Regions from separate parts of the Paenibacillus sp. FSL L8-0663 genome, predicted to be linked through region 1. Evidence: riboswitches for the same ligand, from Rfam matches in the RefSeq annotation. Region 1 holds a riboswitch; the other holds the start of a gene.
What was found. Region 1 has a riboswitch for FMN ahead of ribE (riboflavin synthase). Riboswitches for the same ligand answer to the same signal wherever they lie in the genome.
Positions count from the first base shown of each region.

Region 1 (12,743 bases):
GGCATCGGCTTTGGCATGATCGTTTTTTTTAATCACTTGTTCAAGAAAAATTGGAACGAGGAGCCGACACCGCTGGAGGTGGAAATGTATCTGTACCAGGAAAATGTGGATCAGTATGTTGTGGCAGAGGAATATGAAAAGATGGCCCGTCTGCAGACAAAGGCTAAGAAACCATGATATTTGTACAGGCTGCACTTCAGATTATTTTAGGTATTGCTGGGGGCCTTGCGGTGGGTAGCGGTGTAATTGCTTTTTTTATTGTGCTGGATATCATGCCGCGATTAGCTCAACTCACCCGTACGTATAAAAAATCACGTGCATACGAAAAGGCAATGATTATAGGTTCAGTGCTGGGGACTGTGGTCGATTTTTGGAACATTTGCTTGCCACTACCGGGCATATTTACATGGATACCTGGGCTATTTTGCGGAGTGTTTATTGGTTTGCTCGCTGCGGCTTTAACGGAGGTATTAAATCTCCTGCCTATACTCGCCAAGCGACTCCACATGACCGTGTATATGCTCGGTCTGCTAATGGCAATGGTGCTTGGTAAGGTGACGGGTTCCTTATTTGACTGGTTTGTATACAACCGTTAACAACGAAAGCGAAGGGGACAAGGAATATGGATCACAGAGCGGATCAAGAGCATCGGGAGCAGCATCAAGAAGACGGGGTAATCGGAAGGAAATATCATACTGGCGAAGAAAAGTTGAGTCCATGGCAGGAAAAGCAGGCGCAGGAATCTGCACGTTTTAAACACAAAAAAGAGAGTGAGCGATCTGATAACGTAGAGGAGTCCGTTCGCTACTGGCAGGCCGAAGATAATATATCGCCGAGGATGAAGGATAACAAGAATACACTTGAAACAGTATTAGGTTTGGGGGAGACCTTTGATGTCGTTTTCAGGGAAATGACACTGGGAGGGCGTCATACTGGATATCTGTTCCTGAATACCTTTGCGAAGGATCAAATTATGCTTGAAGTGCTAAAGCGGCTCACCTATCTGACGCCGGATAATCTCTCTTCCGATGGACTACAAGCGTATTTCGAAAACTTTATTCCACATATTCAGGTGGAGAAGACAGATAAGATGTCAGTCGTCATTAACAAGGTACTGACGGGGATGAGTGCCTTTTTCATGGAAGGTGAACGTTTTTCCCTTATTCTGGATACCCGTAATTATCCGGTGCGTAGTCCAGAGGAACCCTCTTTGGAGCGGGTTGTGCGCGGTGCCCGCGACGGGTTTACTGAAACAATGCTTACAAATGTAGGTCTGGTACGCCGGCGTTTGCGGGACCCAGGACTTAAATTTGAGGCTATGCAGGTCGGACGCCGAACTCGAACGGACGTATGCTTGGGCTATATTGACGATATTGTAGATAAGGTGATGGTGGATACTGTACGAGACAAAATTAAAAATGTTAATTTGGATGGTATTCCGCTGGCCGATAAGCAATTAGAGGAGACGATTATCAATAAAGGTTGGAATCCATATCCATTAGTACGATATTCGGAGCGACCAGATGTCGTGGCATCGCATATTATGGAAGGGAGACTCGTTATTTTCGTAGATACCTCACCCAGCGTGATGATCTTGCCTACCACTTTTTTTGACTTGTGTCAGCATGCAGAAGAAAATCGGCAAACCGCTTTTATGGGAAGTTATTTGCGGTGGGTACGTTTTTTAGGCATATTCGCCTCAATGTTTCTGCTTCCGATGTGGCTGCTAATGGTCATCAATCCCGAATTAAAACCAGCTTTTCTTGATTTTATTGGTCCTCAAAAGGAAGCACATCTTCCGCTGATTGCACAGTTTATCATCGTGGAACTAGGGGTCGATCTCATGCGAATGGCGGCTGTGCATACTCCGACACCACTGGCTTCCGCTATGGGCTTGATCGCAGCCATTCTGGTCGGTGATATAGCGGTTAAGACGGGACTTTTCGTGAATGAGGTCGTGCTGTATATGGCTGTCGCTGCCATAGGAATGTTCGCAACACCGAGCTACGAGCTGGGGCTGGCAAATAGACTGATTCGACTATTCCTGCTGGTTGCTGTTGCGATTTTTCACGTACCGGGCTTTGTCGTGGGTACGACACTGATCATTTTGATGCTGACGCTGCATCGGTCATATAATTCTTCGTATTTGTGGCCGTTCATTCCTTTTAATGCCAAAGCGTTAGCTTCCATCTTGTTCCGTATGCCTGTACTAGATGCGGCTAACCGCCCGTCATCTAACAAAACGAGGGACAATACGCGTATGCCCCATACGGATGCCGACACAGATTCGAACTCAGGCAATGGACAGGAGCATTAATATAAATGATCTGCATAAAAATCCATTGTTCTTGATGTTTTTTTTGCTATACTGGTGTAAACATTCGATGGAATATGACTAGCTTGTTCCAGAAAGAGAGGCGCCAGAACATGTATTTGCATGGAAGCAGTAAAATTAACAGCAATGGACATTTGGAGATCGGCGGTTGTGATACAACGCTTTTGAAAGAGCGTTTTGGCACGCCGCTATATATTGTTGACGAACAGTTAGTCCGCCGGCGTTGCCGGGAATTCATAGAAGCTTTTCGTGAAACTGGATTGAAGTTTCAAGTTGCTTATGCAAGCAAAGCGTTTTGTGTTATGGCGATGTGCGCTTTAGCTGCTGAAGAAGGGATGTCGCTTGACGTTGTTTCCAGTGGAGAATTATTTACTGCGCTACAAGCAGGGTTCCCGGCAGAACGAATCCATTTTCACGGCAATAACAAAACACCGGAAGAAATTGAAATGGCGTTAGATGCGCAAATTGGTTGCTTCGTCGTCGATAGCGAAATGGAGTTGCATTTGTTGCAGGCCCTTGCCTCTGAGAAGGAACAGCAGGTGAATATCTTACTGCGGGTTACACCAGGGGTTGAGGCGCACACGCATGAATATATGGCCACAGGTCAAGAAGATTCGAAATTTGGCTTTGACATTGGGAACGGTACAGCACGCCAAGCAGTGGAACAGGCTATCAAGCTAGATCATCTTAACCTGCTGGGGGTACATTCTCATATCGGTTCGCAAATATTCGAAGTGAATGGCTTCCAAATGGCTGCTGAACGGGTTGCAGCTTTTTCCAGAGAAATTAAGGAACAGCTTCAGTTTTCTTTCAAAGTGATTAATCTGGGTGGGGGATTTGGCATTCGCTACACAGAGGAGGACACACCGCTGAAAGTTTCCACCTATGTGCAGGCTATCGGCGAAGCGGTGAAAACTTATTTTTCAGGACTTTACGATGAACTTCCAGAAATTTGGATTGAGCCGGGACGCAGTATTGTAGGCGATTCAGGCACGACCTTATATACAGTAGGAAGCATCAAGGATATTCCGCAAGTACGTAAATATGTTTCGGTAGATGGTGGGATGACAGATAATCCACGCCCTGCACTGTATCAGGCCAAGTATGAAGCGATGCTGGCTAATCGAGCGCAGGATACGAACGAAGAGACGGTGTCCATTGCGGGCAAATGCTGCGAAAGCGGCGATATGCTGATTTGGGATGTAGAGCTGCCTCGTATAAATAGCGGCGACTTGCTCGCTGTTGCCTCAACCGGAGCCTACAATTACTCGATGGCGAGTAATTATAACCGAATACGTCGACCTGCAGTTGTATTTGTCAACAACGGTGAGGCCGAGTTGGTGGTGCGTCGGGAAACCTACGAAGATATCGTACGCAACGATGTTGTGCCACAGCGCTTGGTTCGTGATCAAGCCAGTCCGGCGGTTCAGCCCAACGCCAAGATTACGGTTTCGTCCTGATTTTAACATTGTAAGATCAAGCAGGCCATTGAGTCGGTAATCATATACCGGGGTCAATGGCCCTTTTTTTTGGACAAGACTTTGCTAAGCGCGGCAATTCATAGTAAACTGGAACTTGATGTTATTTAGTTCTCAAAACAGGTTGAAAAGGAGATACAAACAATGAAAAAAGGTAGAATAGATCTTGAAAACGGCGGTATCGTCGAAATTGACTTTTTCCCAGAAGAAGCTCCAAACACCGTTGCTAACTTTGAAAAGCTGGCAAACAGCGGTTACTACAACGGTTTGAGCTTCCACCGTGTCATTCCTGGCTTTGTTGCTCAAGGTGGTTGTCCGATCGGTAACGGTACAGGCGGTCCTGGTTACACGATTGACTGTGAAACAGCTACGAATACAACAAAGCATGCCAAAGGCGTTCTGTCCATGGCTCATGCAGGTCGCAACACAGGTGGCAGCCAATTCTTTATCTGCTACGCTCCACAACCACATTTAGATGGAGTACATACTGTATTTGGTAAAGTAACCAAAGGTATGGAATTCATTGATGCTGTAAAGCAAGGCGACAAAATGAAAGAGGTTAAAGTATTTGACGTGTAATTTTACCGTTAATTACATGATCTTTTTTTAATAGCGTTGCACCTAAGCCGTTCTGTCTTTGGACAGGGCGGCTTTTGTTGTCTTTTGTTTGACGGTTTATTGATTTTCGCAATCACGTAGGCATTACAGTGCGTAAGATCACATTCGAAAAGTAAGTGTTGTGATAGCCTTTTCATAAGAATGCAATTTCCAATTTTTTTTATATGAGTATTCAAACTCGTTAAGGATTGGAAAAGAAGGGGGCTTATCACATTGTCTATTTTAACGAGCACAAATCGACTCGGATTTTTTGAAATCCGGCTGGAATCCATTGGTGGACTCGGCGCTAATCTGGCTGGCAAAATGTTGGCCGAAACCGGGGTGCTTGGTTTGGGGCTGAATGCTTCAAATTTTTCGTCCTACGGTTCGGAAAAAAAGGGAACTCCGGTTAAAAGTTTCGTCCGTTTCTGTGAGCCAGAAGTCGATATTCGGGATCACAGTCCGATTGAGCAACCGCATGTGGTAGGCATTTTCCATGAAACGTTATACAAAACGGTAAATGTAATCAGCGGACTGCCAGCGGATGGGATTGTAGTGGTTAATTCCACGCGTCCAGCAGAAGAAATACGGGCTGATTTGGGACTGGTATCCGGAACATTAGCGGTGGTGGATGCGATGGGCATCGCACTGGAAGAGCGAACCAAACTAAATACGTCCATGCTCGGTGCCTTGTTCCGTGTCTGTGACTTCCTGGACCCGGAAGCGATGAGATCGGTTATACGCAGTACCTTTGAAAAGAAAAATCCACTGTTAGTGGAACCTAATCTGCGTACGTTTAACCGTGGTTATGATGAAATGGAACTGCACGTATATCCGGTTACTGATGACGCGCAGGATCGGGTTTTTGAACGTCCGCAGCCATTGCTGGGATACGAAACGCAATTACTGGGGGGCGTTATTGCAACTCAGGGAAACAGCATAACGAGAGATGTTAGTGGTTCACGTCAGGGGTATGTGCCTGAATATGAAGTTGATAAATGTACCCATTGTGCCAAGTGTGATTCGATTTGCCCGGATTACTGTTTTGTATGGGAAGAGCAAGCAGACAAACGCGGAAGAATGATGCCATTTTTGCAAGGGATTGATTACCAGTATTGCAAAGGATGTCTGAAATGTGTAGATATTTGCCCATCGGGGGCACTAAGCTCGCGTCGCGAGCAATGGGGATGGGCTGAACAGAATCGAGTTGCCCACCAATTTCCGGTATATGAAGGAGGGCGTGCGTAATGGCAAAACTGGAGGAAGAACTCAAACAGACAGGCGCCGCGCAAGTGACAACGTTCGAATCCGGTAATGAAATGGCAGCAACGGCGGCTGCGCAGATTAATTATCATATGATGGGATATTTCCCGATTACTCCATCTACCGAGGTAGCGCAGTATCTAGATCAGATGAGAACGAGAGGTCAGCATAATATTAAGCTGGTTGCAGCAGACGGAGAACACGGATCGGCAGGGATTTGTTATGGAGCTGCCGCAGCGGGAGCGAGGGTGGTGAACGCCACTAGTTCGCAAGGTTTCCTGTACATGCTGGAGCAGTTACCTGTTCAGTCAGGTACCCGTTTTCCTATGGTTATGAATCTGGTGACACGAGCTGTCAGTGGTCCCCTAGATATTCGCGGAGATCATTCGGATCTGTACTATGGTTTGAATACAGGCTGGGTCATTTTGACGGCAAGTACACCACAGGCTGTGTATGATATGAACATTATGGCACTAAAAATTGCAGAGCACAGCGATGTTCGGCTGCCTGTAATGGTCGCATATGACGGTTTTTATACGTCCCATCAAAAACGTAAAGTGCAATATTTTGCCGATGCTGAGACCGTGCGTGGTTTTGTAGGTCCTAACCCGAACTTAAATTATCCGAATATTACGGATTTTGATCATCCTGTTACTGTGGGCGCGCATATGAACGGCGATGACTTGACGAATAATCATGTTCAGCTGTCCGAAGCACTGAAGCTGTCAGAAGGAGTATATGAGCAGGTAGCAGCAGAATATGCCGCTTTATCCGGTCGGGAATACCCGATTTTAGATCTGTATCAAATGGAGGATGCTGAGGTTGCGGTATTTCTGTTGAATTCGGCGGCTGAATCGGCCAAGGATGTGGCGGATCAACTCCGCGCGCGCGGAATTAAAGCTGGTGTGATACGTCCGAACATCATCCGACCGTTCCCAGCCGCACAACTGCGGGAAGCATTACGCAATGTCAAGGCGTTGCTGGTAGGTGAGCGTGCAGACTCGTATGGGGCAGACGGCGGTAATTTAACGCATGAAATTAAAGCGGCCTTGCAGGAGGACCCGCTGAATCGGACACTCGTGTTGAGCCGTATCTTTGGCTTGGGCGGCAAAGATTTTTATGCAGAAGATGCAGAGGCGTTCTTCCAGCTTGCAATCGAGGCGGCAGAGGCCGGACGAGTAGAGAAGCCCTTTGATTACTACGGAATTAATTCGGGTTCACCGGACAAGGTGATGCCGCAAGTTATGCAGCCGCCACGTGGTAATGATTACCGTACGGGTCTGATTCAGGTTACGCCGGACGAGGAGACCGGGAAGCTCAAGGTCAAGGTACCCCCTTTGCGGTCGTTGACAACCAAACCACGGCGTCTTTCACCAGGCCACGGAGCTTGTCCAGGATGTGGGGCATTGTCTGCGCTGGAACTGTTTTTCAAAGGTATTGAAGGGGATATTGTCGTGCTGTTCCAGACAGGCTGCGTATATGTGACGACGACAGGGTATCCATATACATCACACAAACAACCGATGATCCACAATCTTTTTCAAAACGGGGCCGCTACCCTTTCAGGAGCGCTAGAAGCTTACATGGAAATGAAACGGCGTAATGAAATTGAGATGTCGGACGATCCGACCTTTATCATGATTAGTGGTGACGGTGGGATGGATATTGGTATGGGTTCTGCGATTGGTGCGGCTCTGCGTAATCATAAGCTAATCATGCTGGAATATGATAACGAGGGGTACATGAATACAGGTTCACAGCAATCTTACTCCACTCCGCTCGGTCACATGACCAGTACGTCGGGTGTAGGTAAAATGCAAAAAGGAAAGCAAGGGCATCACAAGGATACCGTGCAAATCATGGCTGCTTGTAACATTCCGTATGCTTTTACCGCTGCTGAAAGTCATCCGCAGGATATGCTGCGTAAAGCAGCCAAGGCTCAATGGTATGCAAACAACGTGGGTACGGCCTATGGTAAAATCCTGTGCGCCTGTCCGCTGAATTGGAAATCCGAAGACAGACTGGGTACCAGCATTGTGGGCGCCGCAGTCGAGTCCTGTTTCTTTCCTTTGTACGAAATAGAGCAAGGCAGTACGACGATTACGTACAATCCGGAGGACAAAGGAAAACGAATTCCAGCTGCTGAATGGCTGAAATTAATGGGTAAAACGAAGCATCTTATTAAGGAGGAGGCTACGCTGGCGACCTTTGAACAGGAGATTGAGCGTCGCTGGACTATCCTGAAAAAGAAACATGAAATTTCAGAGCTATAATCCTGTTTTTTGCATAATCATCGATTAACATTGTTAGCCGCTGTTACTGTAGTGGCTCGATCAAGATTCTTTGCGCTTTTTGCGCAAAGAATCTTTTTTGTCGTTTATGGGTTGAAGCATAAAAAAACAGGTAATGATTTCCGATATAGGAGTGGAGGCCTATAAGAGGCACGTTAAAAAGTTTTCTTCTGAATTTTAAGATGCAATGAGGTGCAGGTAATGATTAAGCTGAATACAGTTGAAATAATCGAAATTATAAAGAAGCAAATCCCTAAGGTTATGAACATCAAGCCAGTGGAACTCAAGTTTACGGATGATTTTGGACGGACCTCGCTGGCAGCGACAGAACACAAATTTACGCTGACGAACCAGCATTATTCTGCCAAGGTGATGGATTGCGTGTTAGAAACACAAGTACGCCCCATTTTAATGTGCGAAATTATTTATTTTCTAAAATGCGAGTTTATTGACGGACATGTTGATGTACGACTGGATTATGAAGCATGTTCTGAGGAAGGGCGAGGACCGGTTGCTTCAGCCGTAATTACCTTTGATCATGCAACAGAGCTGGGAGTCGAGGAACTGGCCGATCTGATTGACTTGGCGCTTCATATGAACGATAAAACCTGGTTTGAAGAACTCTCCAGCCAATATGTCAAAACCAAAGCAGGAGCTTCTATTTGATAACTTGCTTTTTTTAGAAGTCGGTGCTAATATACGTAACAAGTTTAATGTTAATTCAATTAAATAAGAGCAAGATCCTTCGGGGCGGGGCGAAATTCCCCACCGGCGGTGATGACATGTTTGTGGATCGTTTTTGTGAGAAACAGCATGGCTTAGTCCGTGACCCGGATGCTGAATGATCAGCAGAAGGTGGACCTGGTGCAAATCCGGGACCGACAGTATAGTCTGGATGGGAGAAGGATACGAAGCGCATGTGCATGACGTGACATGTGCCGATTTTTAGCATACCCAATTGTGCGTACGGCTTATTTCGTTGTAGGATGGCATCGGGCGATAGCTTTCTTAAGCTTTCTTTTTGATGGGTGTTCTGAGCGTATTTGGCTGTATCCTCAGTCATGCTTTCTATTGGCAAACCTATGATTTCATGTCGTCTTAAGATGCATATGAACTGCGCTTGTATACTACAAATGTGACTCTCATCACCCCCATGACGGATTGAATCCGAACTGGGGGTTTTTTGCGCTTATAGCTGATGAATTAGGGATAAACTGAAATGTAGTGGAAAGGAGTGAAGGCATGTTTACCGGATTGGTCGAGGAAGTGGGTCGTATTCAAACCATTTCCAAAAGCGGTGAAGCGATGGTGCTGGGGATTTCGGGTTCCGTGGTGTTGGGCGATTTAAAAATAGGAGACAGTGTCTCAGTGAATGGCGTTTGCCTGACGGCGATACAGATCGGTACGAAAGACTTTAAGGTTGATGTGATGCCGGAAACCTTTCGTAGCACTAATCTGAAAGAGTTGAGATCCGGCAGCCGAGTCAATCTGGAGCGAGCGATGGCGGCGAGTGGAAGGTTCGGAGGACATATCGTGCAAGGACATGTGGACGGGACGGGAACGATTCGCGGGGTGACATCAGACCAGAATGCAGTGGTGTACGAAATTGAGCCTAAAAATCAAACATTATTTAAATATATTCTTCTCAAAGGGTCAATCACAATTGATGGTATAAGCCTCACAGTCGCACAGCGTACGGGAGAGACCTTTGCCGTATCCATTATTCCCCACACCTTATCCGAAACGGCCTTACAAGGCAAACGTGAGGGGGATACCGTCAATATCGAATGCGATATTTTGGGCAAATATGTAGAACAGCTTTTAAGTTACAGAGGTGCAGCGGAGGCGGAGAGAGTAGAAGAAGCTCCTCTCAGTTTGGACTATTTGGCGAAACACGGTTTTGCCTGATATTGAATGGTAAGCCTGTTCAGGAGCATTCGTGGCTAAGACATGAGGAGGAAAGTGTTATGGATAGAGGTAGCCAAACAAGTGCAATGGCAAACGTCATAGAGCATGGCGAGTTGGAACATGACGAAGAGATTCGTTTGGATTCCATCGAAGAAGCGTTGGAGGACTTGAAAAACGGTAAAGTCGTTATTGTAGTGGATGATGAACAGCGCGAAAATGAAGGCGATTTTATCGCTTTGGCTGAAAAAGCGTCGCCTGAGGTCATTAATTTCATGATTACAGAAGGTCGCGGGTTGGTCTGTGTGCCGATCACACGACAAAGAGCCGAGGCCTTGGAATTGCATCCTATGGTAGAGCAAAATACAGATTTCCACGGTACTGCCTTTACGGTATCGGTAGATCATATGGAGACAACAACGGGGATTTCAGCGGCCGAGCGCTCCTTGACTGTACGCGCCTTGGCAGACGAAGCAGTCACAGGAAGTGATTTCCGCAAGCCTGGTCACATGTTCCCGCTGATTGCTCGCGATGGGGGTGTCTTGCAGCGTGCTGGTCACACGGAGGCGGCTGTTGATCTGGCTCGACTCAGTGGCTTCAAGCCTGCTGGAGTCATTTGTGAAATTATAAAGGAAGATGGCTCAATGGCCCGCCTGCCTGATCTGGCAGTGGTCGCCAAGCGACATCAATTGAAACTGATCAGTATTCAGCATTTGGTGGACTACCGTCGCCGTTTGTCATTGTAAATAATTTAAATTAAGAGAGGTTGATTAATATGGCACGTTTTCTAGAAGGTAATCTTGTATCGAACGGTTTAAAATATGGTATTGTGGTGGGCAGATTTAATGAGTTTATTACGAGCAAGCTGTTAAGCGGTGCAATTGACGCACTTCAACGACATGGTGCACAGGAAGATGAAATTGATGTAGCCTGGGTTCCGGGTGCATTTGAAATTTCACTAATTGCGCAAAAAATGGCTGCAAGCGGCAAATATGATGCCGTAATTACGCTGGGTACGGTCATCCGTGGTTCTACTTCACATTATGATATCGTCTGCAATGAAGTGGCCAAGGGTGTGGCAGCGAGCAGCCTAAAAACGGGAGTACCTGTTATTTTTGGGGTAGTGACTACAGAAAACATTGAACAGGCTATTGAACGAGCAGGTACGAAGGCTGGTAATAAAGGTTGGGATTCAGCACTGGCTGCGATTGAAATGGCCAATCTCGGCAAGCAATTTTAATGATAGGAATAGCTGAATAGAACGGTATAAACTGCAAGGGGAAAAAAGGGATTGGATTGTTAAGCAAGGCGATGACGTATATACTACAGAAAGAGGGATTGATAACGCAGAGCATAAGTGCTATAGGGAAAGGTATTGTTGAATGATGATTGGAGTAAGGCAGGGGGAAGCACATTGACAGTCGTAAACTACAAGCTGGAAACATTCGAGGGTCCGCTGGATCTACTGTTGCATCTGATTGATAAAGCCGAAATCGACATTCAGGATATCCCGATTAGCGATATTACTGATCAGTATATGGCTTTTTTGCACAGTATGCAGGAGCTGGAACTGGACATTACGAGCGAGTTTCTGGTGATGGCGGCGACGCTCTTATCCATTAAGAGTAAATTGTTGCTTCCCAAGCCACCTGTGATGGAATATGACGATTTGGATTTTTATGAGGAAGAGGATTATGATCCACGTGAGGAACTGGTCCGCAAGCTGGTGGAGTATCGTAAATATAAAGGGATTGCTCGCCATCTAAGTGAACGTGAGTGGGAGCGGAGTCTAATTTATGGCAAAGAGCCAGAAGATCTGAGTGCATTCCTGCCCACTGAACCCGTAAATCCGGTGCATGGGCTGCATGCAAGCGATTTGGTCGCAGCCTTTCAGCGTGCTTTGCGCAAAGCAGAACGACGTACGACGGTAACCCGTGTTCATCGGGACGAAATTTCAGTCAAGGACCGTATCCGGCAAGTTATCGGGGCTTTAGAGATGGTGGGGAATGGAGGACGGCTGCTGTTCTCCAAGCTGATGCATGAGGATATGTATCGGCATGAAGTGGTTGTGACCTTTTTGGCTATCCTTGAACTGATGAAAATGAAGCAAATTTTCTGTTATCAGGAGAAGCTTTTCGATGATATTGTAATGGAGTGGAGAGGGGATTTACGGGTTAATGGATTATCTGAAGCTGAAATCAATTATTGAGGGACTGCTGTTTCTAGCAGGAGAGGAAGGGTTGTCCACCAAGCAGATCGCCGACATTGTAGAGCAGCAGCAAGAGCTGGTTGAACAGTGCCTGGAAGATATGAAGCAGGACATGGAGCAGGGGGGAAGAGGCCTGCAACTTGTCCGTATTGCCGGTCATTATCAGCTTGCAACTTTATCCGAACATGCACCTTACTTTGAAAAGCTCGCATACTCTCCGGCACGTGCGTCACTGTCTCAAGCTGCTTTGGAGACGCTGGCCATTGTGGCCTACCGCCAGCCCATTACAAGAGTTGAAATCGAAGAGATTCGGGGGGTTAAATCCGAGCGGGCCATACATACACTGGTCAACAAGGAGCTCATTGAAGAGAAAGGTCGAGCTGAAGCCATCGGACGGCCGATATTGTACGGAACGACGAAATCATTTTTGGATTATTTCGGTCTGGGCTCTCTGGCAGATCTACCGCAACCGGAGCTGTTCGAGAATTCGGACAATTTAGAGGAAGAGACTCAATTATTGTTCGAGCGTCTGGAGAGTAGCCAGCCTGCGGCCAACGATCTAGATCTTGAATCCCAATAAAGTTGCTCCGGATCTTGCGGCTCACTTATGTAAAAGTTCAAACAGACAGCCAGTCCTCATATCGTTGGGGGCTGGCTGTTGGTAT
Region 1 covers NZ_JBBOYM010000001.1:3,379,997-3,392,739, reverse strand. Annotated here, with positions in the region: gene MKY75_RS14690 (stage V sporulation protein AA) at 1-177, shown strand, start outside; gene MKY75_RS14685 (stage V sporulation protein AB) at 174-596, shown strand; gene MKY75_RS14680 (spore germination protein) at 623-2,317, shown strand; gene lysA (diaminopimelate decarboxylase) at 2,428-3,795, shown strand; gene MKY75_RS14670 (peptidylprolyl isomerase) at 3,958-4,392, shown strand; gene MKY75_RS14665 (2-oxoacid:acceptor oxidoreductase family protein) at 4,645-5,658, shown strand; gene MKY75_RS14660 (thiamine pyrophosphate-dependent enzyme) at 5,658-7,946, shown strand; gene MKY75_RS14655 (IDEAL domain-containing protein) at 8,166-8,630, shown strand; FMN riboswitch at 8,702-8,875, shown strand; gene ribE (riboflavin synthase) at 9,207-9,872, shown strand; gene ribB (3,4-dihydroxy-2-butanone-4-phosphate synthase) at 9,932-10,615, shown strand; gene ribH (6,7-dimethyl-8-ribityllumazine synthase) at 10,645-11,109, shown strand; gene MKY75_RS14635 (segregation and condensation protein A) at 11,284-12,078, shown strand; gene scpB (SMC-Scp complex subunit ScpB) at 12,047-12,658, shown strand.

Region 2 (12,743 bases), 2.0 Mb from region 1:
CCAAAGCCATCGGCGGAAGTCTGCAACTCAGTGAATACAGTGTCTATAAACATCGTCTTGTGAATGTTGCCGATGTAGGCCTTCCACTGGATGCCCGCTTGACCAGTGCTCTTGATCCTGATCTAATTATCATCGCCAATTCGGACGAACAGGAATATAAGCGCATTGCCAGCATCGCCCCCACCGTCACCTTCAACTCCTTCGCCACGCTGGAGGAACGGATGCGTACACTTGGCGCCTGGCTCGGTAAGGAGCGAGAGGCCGAACGCTGGTTGTCTACCTTCACAGCCCGTAATCTGGCAATGTGGCAGCAGCTCGGTACGCAAATCACAGCCGGAGAAACGGCCTCCGTCTTCATCTTCGATCATGGTGATCGGCTCTTTGTCATGGGTATGTCCGGATTCTCGTCGGCCCTCTACCACCCCCAGGGCTTTCAGCCCGTTGAACCGATCCAAAGGGTGCTCGACGAGGGACACGGCTTCGCGGAAATAGATCCAAGCGAATTGCCTGATTACGCCGGGGACCGCATTTTTATGCTTGTCCCGACAGCCCCAGAATCCAAACGTACGCTGGAACGCATGATCAGCAGCCCTCTCTGGCGCAGCCTCCCTGCTGTACGTCAAGGTCGGGTATATTTCGTAGAAGCTGAACGCTGGAACTGGAGCGATGCCATAACCCGGCAAAAACTGCTTACTGCACTGCCCAAACTGCTTGGCACTTCATCCTGAGAAGCTGTCATTTTCTAAAGATACTACATTAGACCTTGAATGCTTCCATCTGCCTCCAGAGACATATGCTCAGCTGCTGGGGATTTTGGTAATCCTGGCATCGTCATAGTATTGCCTGTTTCCACGACCACAAAGCCTGCCCCTGCAGACAAAGCAACGCTGGACACGTGAATGGTAAAGCCTTCCGGTGCACCTAGCAGAGAAGGTTGATCTGAGAAAGAATACGGCGTTTTGGCCATGCATACAGGCAGTTGTCCAAAACCAAGCTGCTCCATACCGGCCAACGCCCGTTTGGCCGCAGGAGTGTAAGCTACCTCTGCCGCACCGTAAATCTCCTTCGCAATAACACTAATTTTCGCTTGCAAATCAAGGGTATGCTCATACAATGGTGCAAAATGGGCTTTGTCCTCCTGGAGCAGGTTGAGCAGGCTTTGGGCCAGCTTTTCTCCCCCTTGGCTTCCCTGTGCCCACACCTGTGACAACTCTACGGGTACTCCCAGCTTGAGGCATTCCGAGAAAATCAGTTCCAGCTCGGCTTCGCTATCTGTTACAAAATGGTTGACCGCTACCAGTACTGGCACGCCAAACTTTTGCAAATTCCGTACATGCCGATTCATGTTGGCTAATCCAAGTTGCAATTGCTCCAGATTTTCTGCGTCCAGCTCATTTTTAGCTACACCGCCGTTATATTTCAGCGCTTTGGCGGTTACGACCAACAGAGCCGCATCTGGCTGCAAACCGGATTGACGGCACTTGATGTCAAAAAACTTTTCTGCCCCCAGCTCAGCCCCGAACCCAGCCTCCGTGACAACCACCTCTCCCAGCTTCAGGGCTAGCTTCGTACCGATCAAACTACTGCATCCATGCGCAATATTCGCAAAAGGTCCGCCGTGCACAATAACTGGAGTTCCCTCCAACGTCTGCACCAGATTGGGTTTCAATGCTTCCCGAAGCAGCACAGCCATACCTTCCACCGCATGTAGTTCCTCAGCTGTTACCGTTTCGCCATCTTCGTTATAACCAATCACCATCCGACCCAATCGCACTTTAAGATCGTCCATATCTTCACTTAAACATAATACGGCCATCACTTCTGAAGCCGAGGTAATCAGAAAACCACTTTCTCTCACTGCTCCATTACCTGACCCCAATCCGGTTACAATGTTTCGTAAACTCCGGTCGTTCATATCTACAGCGCGTTTCCACACAATCCGCTCGGGTTTCAACCGCAAAGCATTTCCATGAAATAAATGGTTATCGATCATCGCTGCCAGCAAATTATGCGCTGCCGAAATCGCGTGAATATCACCTGTAAAATGGAGGTTGATGTCTTCTGCTGGAACAATCTGGGCTTGTCCTCCCCCAGTTGCTCCTCCTTTCATGCCGAAGCAAGGGCCAAGGGACGGCTCACGTAACGCAGCAACGGTTTTATGCCCCAGCGCATTCAGCGCCTGCGACAGTCCAATGGTGGTCAGCGTTTTGCCTTCTCCCGCTGGCGTGGGGTTCATCGCCGTAACCAGCACCAGCTTTCCATTCGGACGATCCTTTAACTGCTCCCACAGGGACGGGTTCAGCTTTGCTTTATATTTTCCATACGTCTCTAGATGTTCTTCTTCAATTCCTGCTTCTTTGGCTATATCAATAATCCTCTTCATCTTTCGTTATGTACCCCCCGTTTTATAAGTCTGACCGATGGTGTCAAACCCTGTATCGTTTTATTTTACCAAAGTGTGCCGCTTATTGCGCTATGATTCATTTCATCGCAAGCGTTGCTATCATGTGAGTTATTAAAAAAGAGCCTCCCCCGCCCGTATGGACTTTGGTGGATGCCCTTTTGATACGTCTCGTTTAACAAACAGCTCTCAAATTAACCTGCAAAGTTAGCAGCGTAATTTTCAGCAATAAATCCCTTAGAAATCAGGATAGATTGGGATTTCTTAGTAGCAGGGCCATAGCCTTGGGACAGCAGATCATTAATATGTAAGCGATTATAAATGAAGCAAAATACAAAGTTGGACGCCCCACTCGTAAGGATCGATACCAGAAAAATAATAACAGCCCACTTCCAATCCCCTCTAAACAACGCAGGGAAAAAACCGAAAAAGAGCGTAGTCCATGAAAAACCTACTTTGCGTTCCTTGATCATTCCAGTTTTATTTCTTAATTTAATCTTCATTTACCCCTTACCTCTCTTTATATAGTCTTTTAGAACTATATTAGATTATATAGGACAGAGGGAATAAATGGAACTCATTTCGTAAAATCATAAATTTCTCAAATACGCTCTAGTTTATAATGCTTTTCCAGCACTTCTTTAAAAACATCAACAGGGTACTTGTATTCAACAGTTTTGAAAACAATCCGGTTATTCCACTGGTTTTTTTCCAGTTCGCACCCATGCTCCATATCCAGTTCCTTCATAATAAATATAATCTCATCTAAGGTTACCAACACACTATGTCTATTCGTCGTAGTTGCCAGCATCTGCTCGCCTTCCTGTGTGTATGCCTTCACGATCTGCTCATCAAACCCTTCGCTGATCATTAATTCCTTCAAGGCTTGTATAAAAAGAGTCGGCAAGTTTTTGTACTGCGATTTTTTAATCCCAAACAGCGTGATGCTTAAGCGGGATATATCATGCATAAACACTATATTTTTTCTTCGATTCAGTAAAAATAAGCTGGCATGCCAACTATTTAAAGGCGGATAAATATCAACTTGAAGTGGTTCAGTCTCCCATTCCTTCAGCAGTTTTTGTGTTCCTCGTATGACAAACATCGTTGCTCTCCTTTATTGACGCTCCTGTACCGCAGCGTGATTCGACATACCTGATTTCTTGTATAAAGCATGTCACGTATATCATAACATCGTATTCCAAACACCGGATTATAAACTCTTTCAGTATAATAGAGGAAAGATATATTGCCAGACACAGCTGATTACGTAACTCCCTGGGACGATCCAGGGAGTTTCCATTTTTTCTTTGGATATTTTTTATGGAAATCCCCTCCACTGCTCTATATAATTCAGGTACAGTTCGTCACACGAGCTTAATCTAAAAATTAGGGGTGTTCCACACCTATGCCACAGCATATTTTACTTATTGAAGACGATCTATCCATTGCCGAAATGCTACTTAAAGCACTCACTAAGGAAGGATACAGCCTAACCACTGCCTATGACGGGGAAGAGGGGCTTCTTGCCTTTGAACGTCATACCTATGATCTGGTACTGGTGGATTTGATGATGCCGAAGGTGGACGGTATGGAGGTGATTCGACGAATTCGTACCCATAGCGCCGTCCCGATTCTGATTATGTCAGCCAAGGACAGCGACGTGGATAAAGCGCTTGGACTGGGCTTTGGGGCAGACGATTATATTGCCAAACCTTTTTCAATGCTGGAAATGACCGCTCGTATTCAGTCCGCGATCCGAAGATCTACTACATATGCCCGTCAGCAACAGCAGGAGGAACAGCCGCAAGCACAAGTTTTGACCTACGGCAGTCTGTGCATTGATTTTGATCATTTTACAGTCATACGCAATGAAAACGAAATTCAGCTAACAGCCAAAGAATCCGATATTTTGAAGCTGTTTGTAGCCAATCCAAACCGGGTATTTACAAAAGCACAATTATACGGATTTATTTGGAAGGACGATTATATGGGCGACGAGAACGTGATTAACGTCCATATTCGCCGCCTGCGTGAGAAAATTGAAGAAGATCCCTCTCATCCTGTCCACATTAAAACGCTATGGGGCATTGGCTACAAATGGGAGAATGGCTGATATGAACATCGAAAACATTTCTGAATGGATTGTCGGTCTCATCATGTCAGTCGTTATAGTATGGCTTTGGCGGGAGCGTATGGCCAATAAGCGCAAAATAAGGGATATCCGAGCCCTACTAGAGCGAATAGTGACGGTGAATCATGCGGAAAAGCTGCTATATGTCACAGGTGACGTTGAACTGCAACGACTCATGACGGAAATTAATCGACTGCTGGACTTGAATCTCAGAGTGTCTGCAGATTACAACCGTAGCCAAATTGCTATGCGCAAAATGATTTCGAACATTTCACACGATCTCAAGACCCCGCTTACGGTTGTGCTTGGATATGCCGAGATGCTGGATGGCGATCCGACTATTTTGCCGGAAGAACGTATAAAGCTGCTATCCAAAATTCACCAAAAGACAAGCGAAGCGATTGAGTTGATCGGAAGCTTTTTTAATTTGGCGAAACTGGAAGCTAATGATACGGATATTCCGTTGACACGACTGGAAGTGGGAGAACTGTGCAGACGCAGCATTTTAGAGTTTTATGACCTGCTGACTGCACAGGGGTTTACTGTGCATATTGAGATCCCGGAGTACCCCATTCATGCCTTGGGGAACGAAGGAGCGATTGGGCGGGTGCTGAATAATCTGATCTCGAACGCCATTCGCTACGGGGCAGATGGACGGACGCTAGGCCTGACGCTGTCAGAACAGCAGGATACAGTGCGTATAGAGGTATGGGATCGTGGCAAAGGCATACAGGAATCTGAGCAAGATAAAGTTTTTGAACGTATGTACACACTGGAGGACTCCCGCAATAAGGCGGTACAAGGCAGCGGACTGGGCCTTACGATTGCCAAACGTCTGGTTGAAACGATGAACGGAGAAATTCAATTGACCAGTAGACCTTATGAGCGGACAGTCTTCTCTTTTACATTGAAGAAAATCAACTATTAATCGAACTCAACATACTCAACTTAATAAATTTGTAAGAATCACGAAAGAAAAATGAACATTTCGCCCTTTATCCTTGAATTATCAGCAGTATACGAAGGGAGAACACCCATGACTTACGTAATACGTACACATCAGTTGACCAAAGCCCTGAAGGGCAACGAAATTGTAGCAGGAGTCAGCATGAATGTGCGCAAGGGAGAAACCTATGGCTTTCTCGGCCCCAACGGGGCAGGCAAGACAACGATAATGAAAATGATTACGAATTTACTCAAGCCGACATCGGGTGAAATTGAATTATTCGGTGAAAAACTAACGCCAAAATCGTATCATCTGCTCGGACGGATGGGTTCGATTATTGAATACCCGATTTTTTATGACAGGCTGACGGCGCAGCAAAATCTGGAACTTCATTGTGAATACATGGGCTACTATAATAAGCAGGCTGTCCGAGATGCCCTGGAATTAGTAAACTTGCAGAATGCGGGTGACAAGTCGGTAAAAGACTTTTCACTGGGAATGAAACAGCGTCTCGGGATTGCCCGCGCTATTGCGACTAAGCCAGAGCTACTCATTTTGGATGAACCGATTAATGGTTTGGACCCCGTGGGAATCAAGGAAATCCGCCAACTATTCCACATGCTATGCAAGGAATATGGGATGACTCTGCTCGTGTCCAGTCATATTTTAGCGGAAATAGAGCAGATTGCGGATACGGTAGGCGTGATTAATCACGGAAGGCTGATTGAGGAAGTGTCGATGGAACAGGTGCGAGAAACCAATACGGAATACATCGAATTTACGACCAACGATTGTAAAAAGGCGGCCTACGTCCTCTCCCATCATCTGAATCTGAATAATATAAGGGTGCTCAATGAACAGAATATACGTATTTACGACTCAAATGTACCGCAGAAACAAATTACGAAGACGCTCATTTTAAATGATATAGAAGTGGATTCCATTCATCAGAAAAGCAGTACGCTAGAAGACTACTTTTTGCGGCTGTTAAACGGAGGTGATCTCCATGCTTAAATTGATGCAATTGGAGCTGAAAAAATTTCATCTGGCGGGTTATATCCGTTCAGCACTGATCGCCAATGCATGCATTCTTGGGTTGCTCTGTATCATCGCGCTGGACAGCCAAAGTACAGGAATACCCGAATTTACACAGTACACTCAGCTTCTCGATCTCATGGACATGCTGGTCAGAGCCACATTTATTGTGTTTGCCTCTGTTCTTCTGTGCCGCTTTATCGTAGGGGAATTTAAGTCCAAATCGATTACGATCCTGTTCATGTATCCGATTCACCGTCAGAAGCTGATGATCGCCAAGCTCTTGGTTGTGCTGCTGTTTACCTTCTTATCTATTATTATTTCGGAAATAATCATTACGGCTGCTATTCATCTGCTCAACCAGCTTGTCTTGATTGTACCCGATAACCTTACTCTTTCGATACTGGGTCAACAATCAGCACGGACGCTGATCAATGCCGTTGCTGCCAGCTTTATGGGACTGGTTCCGCTGTATATGGGGATGCGAAGATACTCTGTACCCACCACCATTGTGACCTCAATCCTGATTGTAGCATTGCTTTTCTCCAATAATAACGGCGCTACACTTAGCTCCATAGCCCCCGTGCAAATAGGCTTCTCTATACTGGGAATGCTGGTGGCTTATGCAGCGATTCGACGCATTGAGTATAAGGATATTACTTCATAGTATGTAACTTAGTAAAACGCTTTCGAAAAATAGATGAAAATCATTGTTAGATATACACACATTTTTCACTGGACTTCATTCTAAAACAGGTATATCCTATAGGAGAAATTAAAAAACGGAATAAGGATCTTCGGGGTAGGGTGAGATTCCCAACCGGCGGTATGGCTCATGGAGCTAAGCCCGCGACTCTGTATCTGGCAACAGGATACGGACTGATTTGGTGAGATGCCAAAGCCGACGGTAAAGTCCGGATGGAAGAAGATCGAAATATCAACATGCCGCGAAGTGGATGAATGCTGCGTTATGGGTTTTGCAGTAGCAGTAACTTCATTTAACTTGCATAAAGCGGCAAGTTTATTTGATCAACCCCCGTCTTGCATGGCCTTTCGCCATAGACGGGGGTTTTTGTGCCACCGGTCCTGTATTCGCAAGGAGCTAATTGAGTATGAGTCAATCTTCTACTGTACTAACATCCAAAGGTTTTGATCATAGCTCCCACATGAAAAGCGGTTTTTGGCTGGTCGCAATAGGAGCAGCCTTGTGGGGCGCTGATCCGCTGTTTCGTATTATTTTGCTAAAATCATTTACTTCAACACAAATTGTACTAATGGAGCATATGCTGCTTTTCCTTGCTCTGACACCGATGCTGTGGAAACATCGTGAGGAACTCAAAGCGGTACGGCTTCGTCAAGTTTTCGCTATTTTGTTCGTCTCGTGGGGCGGCTCGGCTCTGGCCAGCGTGATTTTTACCATGGCGCTCAGCAACGGTGATCTGAATGCTGTACTCTTACTCCAGAAGCTTCAACCATTGGTCGCTATTATTCTGGCCCGCGTTATATTGAAGGAAATGCTGCCGCGTCATTTTGGATTATTAATTGTCGTCGCTCTGTTCGGGACGTATCTTCTGACCTTCGGTTGGTCGCTCCCCTTCGGGCATGTTCGTGATTTTGCCCAGGTCGGTAGTCTACTTGCACTGGGTGCAGCGGTTCTGTGGGGCGGTTCGACAGTCATGGGAAGCTACTTGCTTCGTTCAATGAAATATGAAACGGTAACCTCCCTCCGCTTCATGGTGGCGCTCCCTCTGCTGATTGTCCTCACCTCTGTAGAGCATGCGCCATGGAATATGCCTGCCGGTACATGGGCAGGCGCAGCTGTGATTATCAACTTGCTATTGCAGGCATTGCTTCCGGGTCTTCTTAGCTTATTGCTGTATTACAAAGGCTTAAGTACGACCAAAGCGTCTTATGCTACGATGGCAGAATTGAGCTTTCCCATGGTGGGGGTCGTGATTAATTGGATCGCATTTCAGCAAATCGTTACTGTAGCGCAATTGACTGGTTTTATGCTCATCTGGATTACGCTCTTTATGATTTCACGTCAGCAAAAAAATTAACAGTTCAATGTCCCCTTCATGACTCACCCAAGCCAAATTTTGAAGATGCTTTTGCATCTCCGATTTGGCTTTTTATGTGTTCGCATTAATATTAATCATAGTTCTTTAGACCTGTTTTTCAAAAAAAGTGTCTAAAATATGCTACTATTTCTCGTTTCCCAATGATTACATCTATAAAATTCGTCGGTTTATGTCGAATAAAACAATGTAGTGATCATCAGACACAGAGGAGCAAGAACTATGACTAAAACAAAACAAACAGTTCCGTGGTGGAACAGGTTTCTCAAGCAGTTTTATTTAATGAGGACAAGATTAATAATATCTTTTTTAGCTGTGTTATTGATTCCGAGCGTACTTATCGGGTACTTTTCTTATCAGGGGGCTACGACACAACTCAGTCAGCAAATGGGCGGTTCCGTATACACGAATCTGTATCTGATCCGGAGCAATGTCAATCAGTATGTAGCGCCTATTATGAAAGACCTGGACGTGCTTACCACTGAAATCAATTCTGATTCCATTGGTACCAACCAAGAGACCCTTCAGAAAAAGTTAGATGTTATCGTCAAGGCTCACCCCGAGCTAGATGCAGCGCTTCTCGGCAATGAGAAGGGGCAATACATACGTTCGCCGAAAAAACAGGAGTCCGATTATGATCCCAGGGAGAGAAAATGGTACAAAAACGCGATGCTGGAAAAGGGTAAAGTATTCGTCGGTGTTCCAGTTGCCAGCGTCACGACAGGGAATTTAGTCGTTAATATATCGGGAACGCTGGAGGACGGTGAAGGAGCTGTTGCCCTGGCTTTGAACCTGGACAAAATGAGTGAAAGTCTGCAGTCTGTTAAGATTGGTGAGCGCGGAGGACTCATTATTGTTGATTCTGAACATAAAGTTGTATCTGGGACTGGAACAGCTTTCAACAAGACAGGCAAAAAAGCGGCTGACGCCATAGAAGGACTTCCCGAAGTGGCGACAACCGTCGAAAATGATACTCCTTCCATGTCGCAAATTCAATTTATGAATCGAGATATGCTGGCCTTTACACTTAAGGACCCTCTCACCGGTTGGAGCATTGTCGCACTGTCGGATCTGGAGGATTATAGTGATGCAGCCCAACCAATTCTGAAACAAAGCCTGATTGTGATTGTTATTTCCATACTTGCCGCGGCGATCATCATTGTGCTTATGGTCCGCTCATTCTTAATTCCGCTGCGCAAGCTGCAAGCAGGAACACGCATCGTCCGTGACGGAAATCTGACCGAACGTGTTAATCTATCCAGCAAGGATGAGTTCGGCGAACTGGCACAGAATTTTGACCAGATGACGCATTCCTTGCATACGATGGTCTCAGAGGTCAACCAAACCTCCTCCCGACTTGCTTCCTCTTCCCTGATAATCAAGGAAAGCACAGAGCAAACGACGGAGTCCGTACAACATGTAGCGGAAACGGTTATGGAATCCGCGGAAAATGCAGCCACCAGCGCCGAGGCATCCGAGCAGACCGCTAATGCCGTTGAAGAAATGGCGAAGGGTGTCAGCACCATTGCCGAATCGGCAAGCTCCATCGTGGATTCAGCAGGACAAACCGAGCATGATGTGGCTCAAGGCAGCCAAATGATCAGTAGTGTACGGACCCAAATGGACCGTATTCTGGAGGCTGTCAGCCAAACGGCTAGCTTAATGGATGAGCTATCCCAGCTCTCGGACGATGCGAAGCAGATGAATACGGCTATTGCCGCCATTGCCAAGCAAACCAATTTGTTGTCTCTGAACGCGTCTATTGAAGCTTCCAGAGCTGGCGAAGCCGGGCGTGGATTTGCCGTAGTCGCTATAGAGGTACGCAAGCTGTCTGAGCAATCCAAGGAAAGCGCGGATTCCATCAGTCAGATTATTACTCAGATGCTCGATTTGATTCAACGCTCTACCGCTACCATGAACGGTAATGTTCGTAACCAGGTAGGTGAAGGTATGCGTATTAGCCAAGATGCAGAAGGTGCATTTACGAATATTGAGCGCTCTACTTCTCATATCGTGGAACAAATTCAAAGTGTGTCCGCTGCTGCTGAACAAATCTCAGCCAGTACAGAGGAAGTCTCCGCCACTGTTACCCATTTGGCAAGCCTGTCTCGCAATTCGGCGGACAGCTCGCAGACAACATCTGCTGCTGCTCAGGAACAAATGGCAGCTATGGAGGAAATTGCCTCTTCGTCACAGGAGTTGTCCAACATGGCGCAGGATTTGCAACAGCTGGTTAAGCGATTTAAGATTTAACTTACTACTAACAAAAGCCTTCGTCCGTATACAAATTACGGGCGAAGGCTTTTTACATTTGAGTTCTTGATATGCTCTCTCTTGTTACTTATAGGGTCATCTGACCGGTTAAATGACGGCGTCTATCTCCTTCAGGGTCGTGCTCCACCTTAATATTCTGATGGAAAATAGCTGTAGTCCGCTCTTCTCTGTCGTACATCGGCCAAGCCCCCTCGGACAGCACTGGCTTCCCATCACGTGCAAAAGCAACCCATGCCTGCTGCATATCTTGAGCCAGCTTCTGCATCGAAGGTTGAATCTCTAATCCAAGCTTATCTAGCAGCTCCAGATTATCGAAAACAAACGCAATCTCTGCACCGTGAACCGCTTGTCCAAAGGTAGGATGCCCCGGCAATGTCCAATCAAAACGATACATCCATACAGGCGCATGCGCCGACTGTGCAACAGCAAGAGCCAACGCAGGACGCCAAAAAAATAGATCGGTCAACATTTGCGCCTGTCCCTCAATCGTAACCGGAAAAGGTTCTATCAGGTCGCCGATGTCTGACATGCCCGTCATCATTTCCAATGCCTGTCTCGCTGTCGACTTGTTCATTAGATGGGATTCTTTTCGGATGAAATAGCCCCCCTCATGCAAGTTCGTTCCAATCAAAACGGAAACCTGCTTTGCTGAACCTTGCGCGATTGCAGACAGGGGTACATCTGGCAAGGTCACACCGTCCACAACGGGTTGATAGATCATCGCCATCCCTGGTCCGATGACTTCATGCGTCTTCGCCATCGCTAGCATCAGCGCATCTGTCGGCAGGCTAAACAACCTCTCTGGATGCTGAGTGTCCACACCCAGCTGCTGTAGATACACAGCCGTCACTTGCTCGGCCTGTGAAGTTGGCAATACCTGCGACGCACCGCTCTGCAAAATTGCACGCTGGAACAGTCCTTTAGCTGCTGGCATCGCCAATAAAGCGGCAATACTCATCGCGCCTGCTGATTCACCGAACACCGTCACTTCGTCCGGATTGCCGCCAAAGGCAGAGATGTGATCCCTAACCCATTCCAGCGCAGCGATCTGATCCAGTAGTCCCGCATTAGAGGTCAGGCCATCTCCCTTTGGAGTCAGATGCAAAAATCCTAACGGCCCCAATCGATAATTGATCGTAACAACCACAACATCGCCATTCTTCGCCATGCGTTCCCCGTCATATAAAGGTATAATCCCGGACCCCGTGACAAAGGCACCGCCATGAATCCACACCATCACTGGACGTCCCTTCTCAGGAGTCTTCGAAGCAGGTGTCCAAACGTTCAGGTATAAGCAATCCTCTGACTGCTCAGGCGGCTCCACCAGATTTCCAGTCATACTTTCAGCGGATGGCATAGGTTGCGGACAGATTGGCCCAAAACTCGTCGCAGCCCGCACACCCTCCCAAGAATCCAAAGGCTGGGGCGCGTGAAAACGTAGTTTTCCAACAGGAGGCTGTGCATATGGGATACCTTTCCACACATGATATCCATTTCCCGTTTCCCCACGTAATTGACCTAAACGAGTATGTACCGTAATACTTTCCATTATGAAGCCCCCTTTATTTCGTATGTTCAACACAACGGTATAATATCAATCTTTACATATCTCTATTATACCCTTTGCACACGGCCAAACCAAAAAATACCGGAAGCACTTTTGCGCTCCGGCATTTTTATAAACAAGATAGGGAAATAGCGATTAATCCCGAACTTCTTCTTTTGGAATCAGCTTGTAAATTTCTTCGCTTTCCATAGAGTCAATTAGTCGATCTAGCCACTTGTAATAAGCGACGGCCTGCTTCATTTTCATACGATCTTGCTGAAGAATCGCCTTAAATTCCTCGTACTCTTCACCCTGATTCATCAATCTGT
Region 2 covers NZ_JBBOYM010000001.1:1,399,705-1,412,447, reverse strand. Annotated here, with positions in the region: gene MKY75_RS06345 (ABC transporter substrate-binding protein) at 1-728, shown strand, start outside; gene MKY75_RS06340 (formate--tetrahydrofolate ligase) at 752-2,383, opposite strand; gene MKY75_RS06335 (hypothetical protein) at 2,596-2,904, opposite strand; gene MKY75_RS06330 (DUF6933 domain-containing protein) at 3,003-3,506, opposite strand; gene MKY75_RS06325 (response regulator transcription factor) at 3,810-4,517, shown strand; gene MKY75_RS06320 (sensor histidine kinase) at 4,519-5,463, shown strand; gene MKY75_RS06315 (ABC transporter ATP-binding protein) at 5,572-6,495, shown strand; gene MKY75_RS06310 (hypothetical protein) at 6,488-7,183, shown strand; FMN riboswitch at 7,306-7,450, shown strand; gene MKY75_RS06305 (DMT family transporter) at 7,629-8,576, shown strand; gene MKY75_RS06300 (methyl-accepting chemotaxis protein) at 8,817-10,847, shown strand; gene MKY75_RS06295 (carboxylesterase/lipase family protein) at 10,936-12,417, opposite strand; gene MKY75_RS06290 (GbsR/MarR family transcriptional regulator) at 12,571-12,743, opposite strand, start outside.
Region 2: it holds a riboswitch for FMN, as region 1 does, so the genes downstream of both, MKY75_RS06305 (DMT family transporter) here and ribE (riboflavin synthase) in region 1, are expected to answer to the same signal.